Regions from separate parts of the Clostridium sp. JNZ X4-2 genome, predicted to be linked through region 3. Evidence: riboswitches for the same ligand, from Rfam matches in the RefSeq annotation. Region 3 holds a riboswitch; each other region holds the start of a gene.
What was found. A riboswitch is a leader RNA that binds a small molecule or an ion and turns the genes downstream of it on or off. The one in region 3 is predicted to bind cobalamin.
Positions count from the first base shown of each region.

Region 1 (3,288 bases), 880 kb from region 3:
GCCTTACTTCCATGTGGAAGCTGTACAAAGAAGAAAGCATAAGGAAATGGTTGCTTCTGCCTGTATCCCTTATCTTAGAAGGGCTGCTGGATTTGCTCATGTTATCCTATTTTAACACTACTATACCTGCTGTATTTAAAGGTATAATCACAGCAGCTGCAGTGATGTGTCTTGCTTCTTCTGTGCTGCTGATAATTTACAGGATAATAAAGAGAGAAAGCTTAAATCAAGGCAGAAATATAAATTTTGCCAGGGTGCTTGCCAGTCTTGCTTTTATAGGAATACTGATAACGCCTGCTATTGGATCCTCTGCTGCTGTAACTCATGGTGTAAATGGAAGCATGCCTGCTGCAGGATTGGAACTCCTATCCAGCAGCGGATCCGGCAATGCCGGCATGAGGAGTATGGGAGGAAGCAGCAGACTCAGCAATACAAATGAAAAATTAATAAAATTCCTTGACAGCCATGTTAAAAATGAGAGATATGCTCTTGTGGTCTCCAGCTCCAATACTGGTGCCGGCATGATAATTGAAAGCGGTAAAAGCGTGATGCCTCTTGGTGGATTCTCAGGATCCGATAAAATACTTTCCTTAAGTGAATTCAAGCAGCTTGTTAAAAAAGGCGAAATAAGATATGTGCTTACAGGAGGAATGGGAAGAGATTCAGATGATATAATGAGCTGGGTTGAGAAAAACGGTAAAGCTGTTCCGGAAAACCAGTGGAAGAATACCACATCCGGCAGTCAGGAAAATAGAAACATTCAGGGAAACTTCAATAACGCTCAAATGAATAGTCAAATGGGTAATGGCAACAAAGAATCTAATAATGGCAACAAACAATCTAATGAACTCAATGGAGACGCGAATAAAAATGCAGGCACAAATAAAGATGAAAGCGGAAAAGTTCAGAATTCAGGTCAAAATGGATTTGGAGGAATGGGAATGAATTCCCAGACACTGTATGATTTACAAGGCACTGTAAAATAATGGAAGGGGGGTCAGACCCCGTTCCAAATTTTGGTATGGGGTCTGACCCCATTCCATATATTTCCTGAAAACTGTGTCAGAAATATGCACCCTTGCTGATAAATGAGAGTTGATTCTTTCCTTGATAATGTTATAATTAAGATAAAATCTAATAATAAGTGTAGGTTAATTAAAGGGGAATCAGGTAAAAATCCTGAACTATCCTGTAGCTGTATTAGATGAATTTAAGCAATATGGGCCACTTGAGAAACGGAGAAGGCATACTTAAATAATGAATCTTAAGTCAGAAGACCTGTCTATACTTCGCACCGTTAACTCTACAAGTGATAGAGGGGGCTTGATATTGATGAACTATTTTTACAGTAATATGTATTGATTATAAAAATCCTTTTGACACTTTGTTAAAAGGATTTTTTTATTAAACGGGAGTGATGAAAATGGTACAGCTTATTGGAATAAAGAGTGAATGTAATATTGAAATCAGGCAGAGGTTTTCCATTATAGCTTCAAAGCTGGAAGGTAAATTAAAATGTCTCCATGAATTTCTGGAAAATGTCTTAATATTGAGTACCTGTAATAGAACAGAAATATATATGGAATCAAAATTTTCCAGGGAAGATGTAGTGAATATAGTATTTAAAGGATTGGATTGGGACAGCAGACTTATTCCCTATACTTTTTATGCTGAAGACAGTGAGGCCGTTAAACATTTAATAGAGGTCAGCTGTGGTTTCCATTCAAAAATTCTGGGCGAAGATCAAATTTTAGGACAAATCAAGAATGCATATACTGCAGCGGTAAAAGCTAAAACTATAAAAGGCGGTCTTGAAAGGTTGTTTCAAAATGCCATAGCCTGTGGAAAGGAATTCAAAAGTATCTGTGAGATGTATAAAATACCTGTATCGGTTCCGTCCATAGCGGTAAGGGAGGCATTAAATAAAGGCTGCAGAAAGTATATGATAATTGGTTTCGGGGAAATCGGCAAGCTGGTGCTGAAGTATCTGGAAAGTTCCAATGCAGAAATGGTATATATTGTAGTCCGTGACTTGAATAAGATCAAAAATTTATGCTATGATTACAAATGGGTTAAATTTATAACTTTCAAAGAGAGAAAAAATTATTATAATAAGGTAGACTGTATCATAAGCTGTACTTCTGCACCGCATACAATAATTTCAAAAGAGGATATTCCCTGGAAAAAATTACTTGTATTTGATTTGGCGGTGCCCAGAGATGTTGATACAGGTGTCTCGGATTTGCCTCAGATCCAGCTCTATGATATTGACAGCATAAGCAAGATGGATGAAAGAAATAAAATCATGAGAAAAGAAAAGATGCTGAGATACAAATATATTGTGGATGACTATATAAACAAATTTATGGAATGGCAGGCTTTGGATGAACTTTCACCTGAAATACAAAGGATAAAAAAATATGGTAATGAAATCTGCAATAAAAGAATACAGACTTTTAAGAACAAACGATATACAAAAGACAATGAAGCACTTGTAAGCACAATGATAAACAGCACTGCCAGAGTTTATGTAGACAGGGCAATAGAAGTGCTGAAGGAAGAAAAACTTAAGGGAAGAGAAGATGAGTGTCTGAAAATGATAAATAGAATATTTTTTCCTCCTAGCTGTGATAATGATTTAAAGCGGGATTATAATAGTGATTTACAGCAAAATAAAGAATGGAGATGTAAATAGATGATAAGTGATGATATATTCAATGAATCCAAATTATATATGCCTGGGGGAGTAAACAGCCCTGTCAGGGCATTTAAGGATGTACCCTTAAATCCACCTGTAATAAAAAAGGGAAAGGGAGCTTATATTTATGATGAAGATGGCAATGAGTACATAGATTTTGTATGCTCCTGGGGTCCCATGCTTTTAGGACATTGTGACGAAGATGTGGTAAATGCCATAAAAAACACCTGTGAAAATGCCATATCCTTTGGAGCCAATACTAAAGTTGAATTGGATCTGGCTAAACATATATGCACAACTGTGGACAATGTGGAAATGCTCCGAATGGTAAATTCGGGTACAGAAGCTACCATGAGTGCGGTAAAGCTTGCCAGAGGTTATACGGGAAGGAACAAGATCATAAAATTTGCCGGATGTTATCATGGACACTTTGATGATTTCTTGGTTGATGCAGGATCAGGAGTCATGACTGAAGGAATTCCGGGCAGTGCGGGAGTCCCTGAAGACAGCATAAAAAATACTCTTGTGGCTCAATACAATGACTTGAAAAGTGTAGAAAAGCTTTTTGAAAAACAGGGCAGCAGTATTGC
Region 1 is NZ_CM142685.1:480,317-483,604, forward strand. Features, by position in the region: gene ACYUJ6_RS02450 (glycosyltransferase family 39 protein) at 1-986, shown strand, start outside; cobalamin riboswitch at 1,132-1,300, shown strand; gene hemA (glutamyl-tRNA reductase) at 1,424-2,695, shown strand; gene hemL (glutamate-1-semialdehyde 2,1-aminomutase) at 2,696-3,288, shown strand, end outside.
Region 1: it holds a riboswitch for cobalamin, as region 3 does, so the genes downstream of both, hemA (glutamyl-tRNA reductase) here and ACYUJ6_RS15210 (hypothetical protein) in region 3, are expected to answer to the same signal.

Region 2 (3,288 bases), 640 kb from region 3:
GACTATATGGGCTAGCTTATCTATCTCTTTTTCTCTAAGATCCTCATAGATGGTTGATTTTTTATAGCTCAATCCTTTATTTTCTCTTATCCTGTTTGCAATGTATTCTCTAAAATCAACGGCATCAAAGATACCATGTATATAGGTTCCAAATACATTGTGTTTTGCATTTAAAGCTCCATCTTCTATATTGACCTTCTTCTTATTTTTTTCTGTCAATTTAAACAGTGGTTTTGCATCTGCGCCATATTTACATATTCCCATATGGATTTCATATCCATATACATCCAATTTTCTTTTTTCTAAAGTTCCATCATTTTTTGTCATGGGAAAATCCACATTACTTCTAGCCTTTATTCTAGTAGTGACTTTTTCCCTTTCAAACACAGTCTCTATATCTAAAAGTCCCATTCCCTCTACTTCTCCTACATCCGTCTCTGTTTTATAAGGATCCTTTATTGACTTTCCAAGCATTTGATAACCACCGCATACTCCTATTATAATTCCGCTATTACTGTATTTTTTAATGCAGGCTTCAAGTCCGCATTGTCTTATTTTTATTAAATCCTCTATGGTGTTTTTACTTCCTGGAATTATGAGTAGATCGGGATTGCCGAATTCCTCTTCAGAATTTATAAATCTTACAGAAATATCCCCTTCACTTTTTAGTGCGTCTAAATCCGTAAAGTTGGATATATGAGGTAATTTTATTACAGCTATATCTATAGGAGCTGTAACCTTTTTGTTGAATTCCACAGCTCCATCTTCATCTTCCAATGCCAGATTAAAATAAGGTATAACTCCTATGCAAGGCACTTTAATAACATCCTCCAGCATTTTAAGACCGGGCTTTAATATGTCTACATCTCCTCTGAATTTATTTATTATTGTACCTTTTACCCTGGTTTTTTCTTCCTCCGTAAAAAATAACATAGTTCCTGCAAGAGAAGCAAATACTCCACCTTTATCTATATCACCTGCTAAAACCACTGGTGCATCTACTAATTCTGCCATACCCATATTTACAATATCTCTATCCCTCAAGTTTATTTCTGCAGGGCTTCCGGCACCTTCCATAACTATTATTTCAAAACTTTTTTCCATCTTTTTAAAATGACTTCTAAGCATATCTCTAAATTCCAATTTCATATTGTGATATTCCATGGCTGTACTATTTCCATATACCTTGCCATTTACTATTATCTGGCACTTTTTATCTGATGTTGGCTTTAACAATATGGGATTCATATATGCCTCCGGCTGCAGCCCAGCTGCATAAGCCTGAAGTACCTGAGCACGTCCCATTTCTTTGCCATCCAGTGTTATATATGAATTCAATGACATATTTTGAGATTTAAACGGACATACTGAATATCCATCTTGTTTAAATATTCTGCAGAGAGCAGAAACAATTATACTTTTACCAACAGAAGAACCTGTTCCTTGAATCATAATCTTTGCCATAATGGTTACTCCCCCTTAATCTTCTTAAGTATAATAAAAACAACGAAAGGCAATGAGCCTCTAGAGCTCATTGCCTTTAACATAAAAACCCAGCTTGTGCTGAGAAATCAATCATACTAAAAGTTTCTTCCCCTCCGAAAGCAAAAATAAATTAGGCAGGTTTCCTGACTTATGATAAAATACTTGCCTTTATCCTCTTATTATAAAATAATAAGATAAAACTCATTATCAAATACAGTAGCGGGGGCTGCTGCGGATTTTAACCGCATTCCCTTTTCACCTATATAAGGCACCTAAAATTTCTATTTAATTATAGTCTAAGTTTATTATAATCTGGCGTTCATGTCAACCAGCAGACATGAACTAGTTTTTACCACTTAAACAAAAACACTTCTTATTTACAAACTCCACCTGAACCTGAAAATCACTTGATATTATATTTTATTAAAAAATCATTGTCCTCAATCACTTTATTGTAAATATCGTCTCTTATTAAACAATGATCTTCCGAAAATACCAGCACACGTTTGAAAAGTCCTTTTGTATATTCAAAATCATGGGTAGAACATATTATAGTTTTTCCAGCTTTATTTAACTCTATAAATAAATTATTTAAAAACTTTTTGCCTTTCGGATCTATTCCACTCATAGGTTCGTCTAAAACCAATACTTCCGGATTAAGAGCAAGCACAGAAGCTATTGCAACTCTCTTTTTCTCCCCTCCGCTTATATTGTATGGCTCCTTATTTTGAAGATCCTTTACATTTAAAAGATTTAAACAATCCTCCACCCTTTTTTTTACTTCTGCTTCGTCCATGCCCATTTGTCTTGGACCAAAGGCCACCTCTTCATAGACATTGGAACAAAAAAGCTGTGCATCTGAATTTTGAAAAACGAACCCCATTTTTTTATGGAATTTCTTTGAAAAACTGCCTTGCTCCAATTTATCACTAGATATTTCTAAATTATCAAAATAGTATCTCCCTTCTGTAGGAAATATCATTCCGTTCAATAATTTCAAAAAAGTTGATTTTCCACTGCCATTTGCTCCTATAAGTGCCACTGAATCCCCTTGTGCTATTTTAACATTTATATTCTTCAGCACTTCTTCGTCTTTATACTTAAAAAATACTTTCCTAAATTCTATCATTTTAACCCCATCCCAGTTATGTAAAAATACATAATTATAATAAAAATATTTACTATTAAATATAAAAAATCAGTAACCTTAAACTTAAACTTTGCATGGGAGATATATTCCCCTGTAAATCCTCTACATTCCATAGCATAATACATCTCATCTCCCATTTCTTTAGACTTTAAAAACAAACTTCCCATGAGTTTTGAAATAGAAGAATACTTATTGTTATTTTTCCCCACAGACCTAAGCTTGAGAGAATAGAACATATCTAGTGCAAATTCTCCTAAAATATAAATATATCTTAAAGTTATATCAAATACTAAAATAAAAATATCCGGCACAAAAAACTTCTTTAATGCCTTTATTATATCATGCCAGCTGGTAGTGTAGGATAAAGTATTTATGGAGATTATGGTTCCAACCACTTTCAATATAAGCAGTATGCTGTTTCTTGTATTCCCCATAACTATAGACGGTATTAGCATTATAACAGTAAACAATGGTACAGCTGTACTTAGAATCAATATTTTTTTTATTTCCCCTATATCCAAAAGACTCAATACCAGCAAAAAATATACATCCACCAGAAATACATAGTGAAAGCTTTTGGATAGAGATAAAAATATTATATTTAAAATAGTAAAAAACAATTTCACCGTGGGGTTCAAATTGTATATAAAATT
Region 2 is NZ_CM142685.1:2,525,654-2,528,941, forward strand. Features, by position in the region: gene ACYUJ6_RS12155 (cobyric acid synthase) at 1-1,464, opposite strand, end outside; cobalamin riboswitch at 1,602-1,776, opposite strand; gene ACYUJ6_RS12160 (energy-coupling factor ABC transporter ATP-binding protein) at 1,889-2,614, opposite strand; gene ACYUJ6_RS12165 (energy-coupling factor transporter transmembrane component T family protein) at 2,611-3,288, opposite strand, start outside.
Region 2: it holds a riboswitch for cobalamin, as region 3 does, so the genes downstream of both, ACYUJ6_RS12155 (cobyric acid synthase) here and ACYUJ6_RS15210 (hypothetical protein) in region 3, are expected to answer to the same signal.

Region 3 (3,288 bases):
TATCGGAAGACAGATACATAAAAATAAACTCTGCCATTTTCTCACTTGAAGAGGTTTTTATAAGTCCTATGTTTTTTATGGCATAATCTATGCACTCGTCCTGAACAAACAGTGTATTGCCTATAGTTCCAATCATGGTTATTAGCGTATCAAATTTTTCCACCCTGCTTCTTTTATTGATCTTTTCAAAATCATCTTTTGATATAAAATTAACATTTTTAAGCTGGATATTGTTGTTTTTTATATTTCTGGAGGTTATAAGTTTATATCCTGTTTCTTTTTTTTTAGGTGATTCATGCGTGCCGTCTGTTACATGAACTATATCCTCCATTTTTTCAACCTTCCAGCCACTGGGTATAATTCCCATTTTGCTTTTTCGAAATTCACCCCGGCTAAAAGGTCCAAAATCCATAAACCAATATTTAAAAATAGTATCTGCCATTTCATTCATCACTTTGTTCATTTCATCATTCAATTTAATTTTGTCATCTAATGAAGAGAGGATGAATATAATCCTTTTCTGCTGAGCCATGGGTGGTATATATATTTCCAGATTTTCAATGATTTTTTTTGTAAGTGATGTGCTGTTTTCACCCTCCATAGTCATGGAAAATAACGTATTTTGTGTTTTATCCCACATTAAAAAATACTTTAAAAAAACAGGATGGATAATGTATTTTTTTACCCTTATTACAGAAACATGCTGATTTACCCTTCCCCCTATTATATCTTCAGGCACCAGAGTAAACCTGAGGGAAGAATTCAACTTCATGTTAATCAATATATCTCCTTTTTCCAGTTTTACACCTTTCATCTTTTCCGCCAAATTATATTCGATAAATGCAAGCCCTTTATAATTAAACCTGTTATTGCCTATATTCTGGCTTTTTACAAAAGGTACTCCGGATTCCACATAACCTTCTCCATTACCTATTGCAGTTGATCCTCTGCTTATCTTGAAGCAAACGCTGCCCAGTTTAGCTTTCTTCCAACAAATTTCCATGTTTTAGTTCCTCCAGATTATGTTTTATGGATATATCCAGTCTACTGCTTTCATCCATCTGTCTATACAATTTTTCAGTAAGTTTGGACATTTTATTTTCGAACAAAATCTCTTTAAAACTTCTTTCTTCTTTCCACAAATAGCAATCTTCCGCCTCATCTTCAATTTGCTGTAATCTCTTTTCCATTATTGATGCCTCCTAAAAATATTTTTTACTATAATACCTGCAGTTAAATCTATTTTCAAATTCATCTATTAATTCATCACTAAATTTTCCAATTTCATAGGGATCATTTTAAAACTACCCTTTAAAAAATTTGATTTACTCTGCTGAAAAATAAAAAAGAGAATCCAAAGGGATTCTCTTTTTATATGTTAATACAACTGTTTACAAATCAAAAATATACTGCACAATTCACAAAAGCCTACAAGGTACTGCGTACTGCCTTCCGGCAACGCTCCTTAACCTTCACATATGCAACAGTTTGCTTAAGCCACGTAATATCTCCCCCTCCGAAAGAATTAACACTTATTAGGCAGGCTTCCTGGCTCAGATTCATTTTACTCCCTTGTCTTCCCGGATATATCACCAGTGACATAAATAAGGTTTCATCATCCATACAGTAACGGTGGGCTGCAGTGTTTTTTGCACTTTTCCTTTTAACTGTCATTTAAATGTCCTCTAAAATAACAGCACCTAACAGTACATATTAAATTTTTATAAAATATCTGTTCTTAACTGTAGTATATATTAAAAATTTTTATAAGTCAAATGCACTCCGTTTAATAATTTATTTTTATATTATTATCTCTTTTATTTTTTCTTTTATCTTCTCATCCACTTTTACATTATAATTTTTTAGTGACACATTTATATTTAGATTCAATGAAATTCTCACTGCTTCCTTTAACGCTACTATAAAAGGATCTACCTGATTGTATAATTCCATAAGGCCATTTATTTTTTTCTGGTAATCCGATATTTTGTCCAAATCATTATTGAGAAATGCCTTGTAAGTATGGATAAAAAGGTTCGCTTTTACATTAGTAAGACCTCCTATTATGCCATCTCCACCGCAATTCAAATTAGGTATCAAGTATTCATCAAACCCAGAAAATATGGAAAAATCTTTTTTATATGACTTAACTTTTTGTACATAACCTCTTACATTGCTTATAGAATCAGTTGTATCTTTTATACCAACAATATTTTCAAATTCGGTTACCAATTTAAGTACGAAACCCGGAGATAAGTTTGTGGACGTCCTTGCAGGAAAATTATAAAGCAAGATAGGGAGTTCAGTATTTGCAGCTATGGTTGAATAGTATTCATAAACATACTCCTCATTCAAACTAAAAAAATATGGGGTTATAATCAAAACGGCATCTGCACCATATTTTTTAGCATATTTATTTAATTCTATAACTTCCCTTATATCATTACTTCCTGTGCCAACTATTAGCTTTGTTCTTCCACCAACAACTTCACTTATAAATTTTACATAATCTTTCTTTTCTTTCAATGAAAGATTAAAAAATTCTCCTACACTTCCCAGAGCAACAATACCATCTACTCCATCTGAAATCAACTTTTCAGCTAAAATACTTTGATTTTTTGTATCTACTGTTCCATCATCATTAAAAATAGTAACCATAGGTGTAATTATTCCCTTAAACATTTCAATCTCTCCTTGTATAATTAATTTACTTTTGTATCATTTCTTTAGGAAATTCAGTAAGCAACTTCGTACCCGTATCTGTCACCTGCAATATATCAGTTATCCTGGGTCCTCCTACTTCCTTTTTATATATAGTTGGCAATAATAAATCCACTACCATATTTTTCTCCATTATGGTTTTCCCATCCCGCCTTATAATTGGATAAAATTCGGATTGTCTTAATCCCACTCCGTATCCAATAATATCTATAAAATTTTTCCCGTATCCTGCATCCTCCACCACTTTAAAGGCGGCATCATAAACAGCTCCTACTGATACACCCGTTTTTACGGTTTCAATTGCTTTATTCTGGGCCCGAATTAAAACATTGTATATATTTCTTGTTTCAGGATCTACATTGCCAAGTGCTACAGTTCTACACATCTTTGAAGTATATCCCTTGTAGGAAGCTCCTAAATGAATTACAACAGCTTGGTTATTGTCAATAATATAATTGCCTGCAAAAGGATGAATTATAAGCTGTCTTTTTTGTATTAAAACCTGCATTCTAAAAGTTGAGCCTTCTGAACCCGACTTCTGCATAGCATATTGTGCCTCGGCAAGTA
Region 3 is NZ_CM142685.1:3,160,700-3,163,987, forward strand. Features, by position in the region: gene ACYUJ6_RS15205 (restriction endonuclease subunit S) at 1-1,003, opposite strand, end outside; gene ACYUJ6_RS15210 (hypothetical protein) at 978-1,190, opposite strand; cobalamin riboswitch at 1,522-1,718, opposite strand; gene ACYUJ6_RS15215 (dihydrodipicolinate synthase family protein) at 1,801-2,682, opposite strand; gene ACYUJ6_RS15220 (M24 family metallopeptidase) at 2,708-3,288, opposite strand, start outside.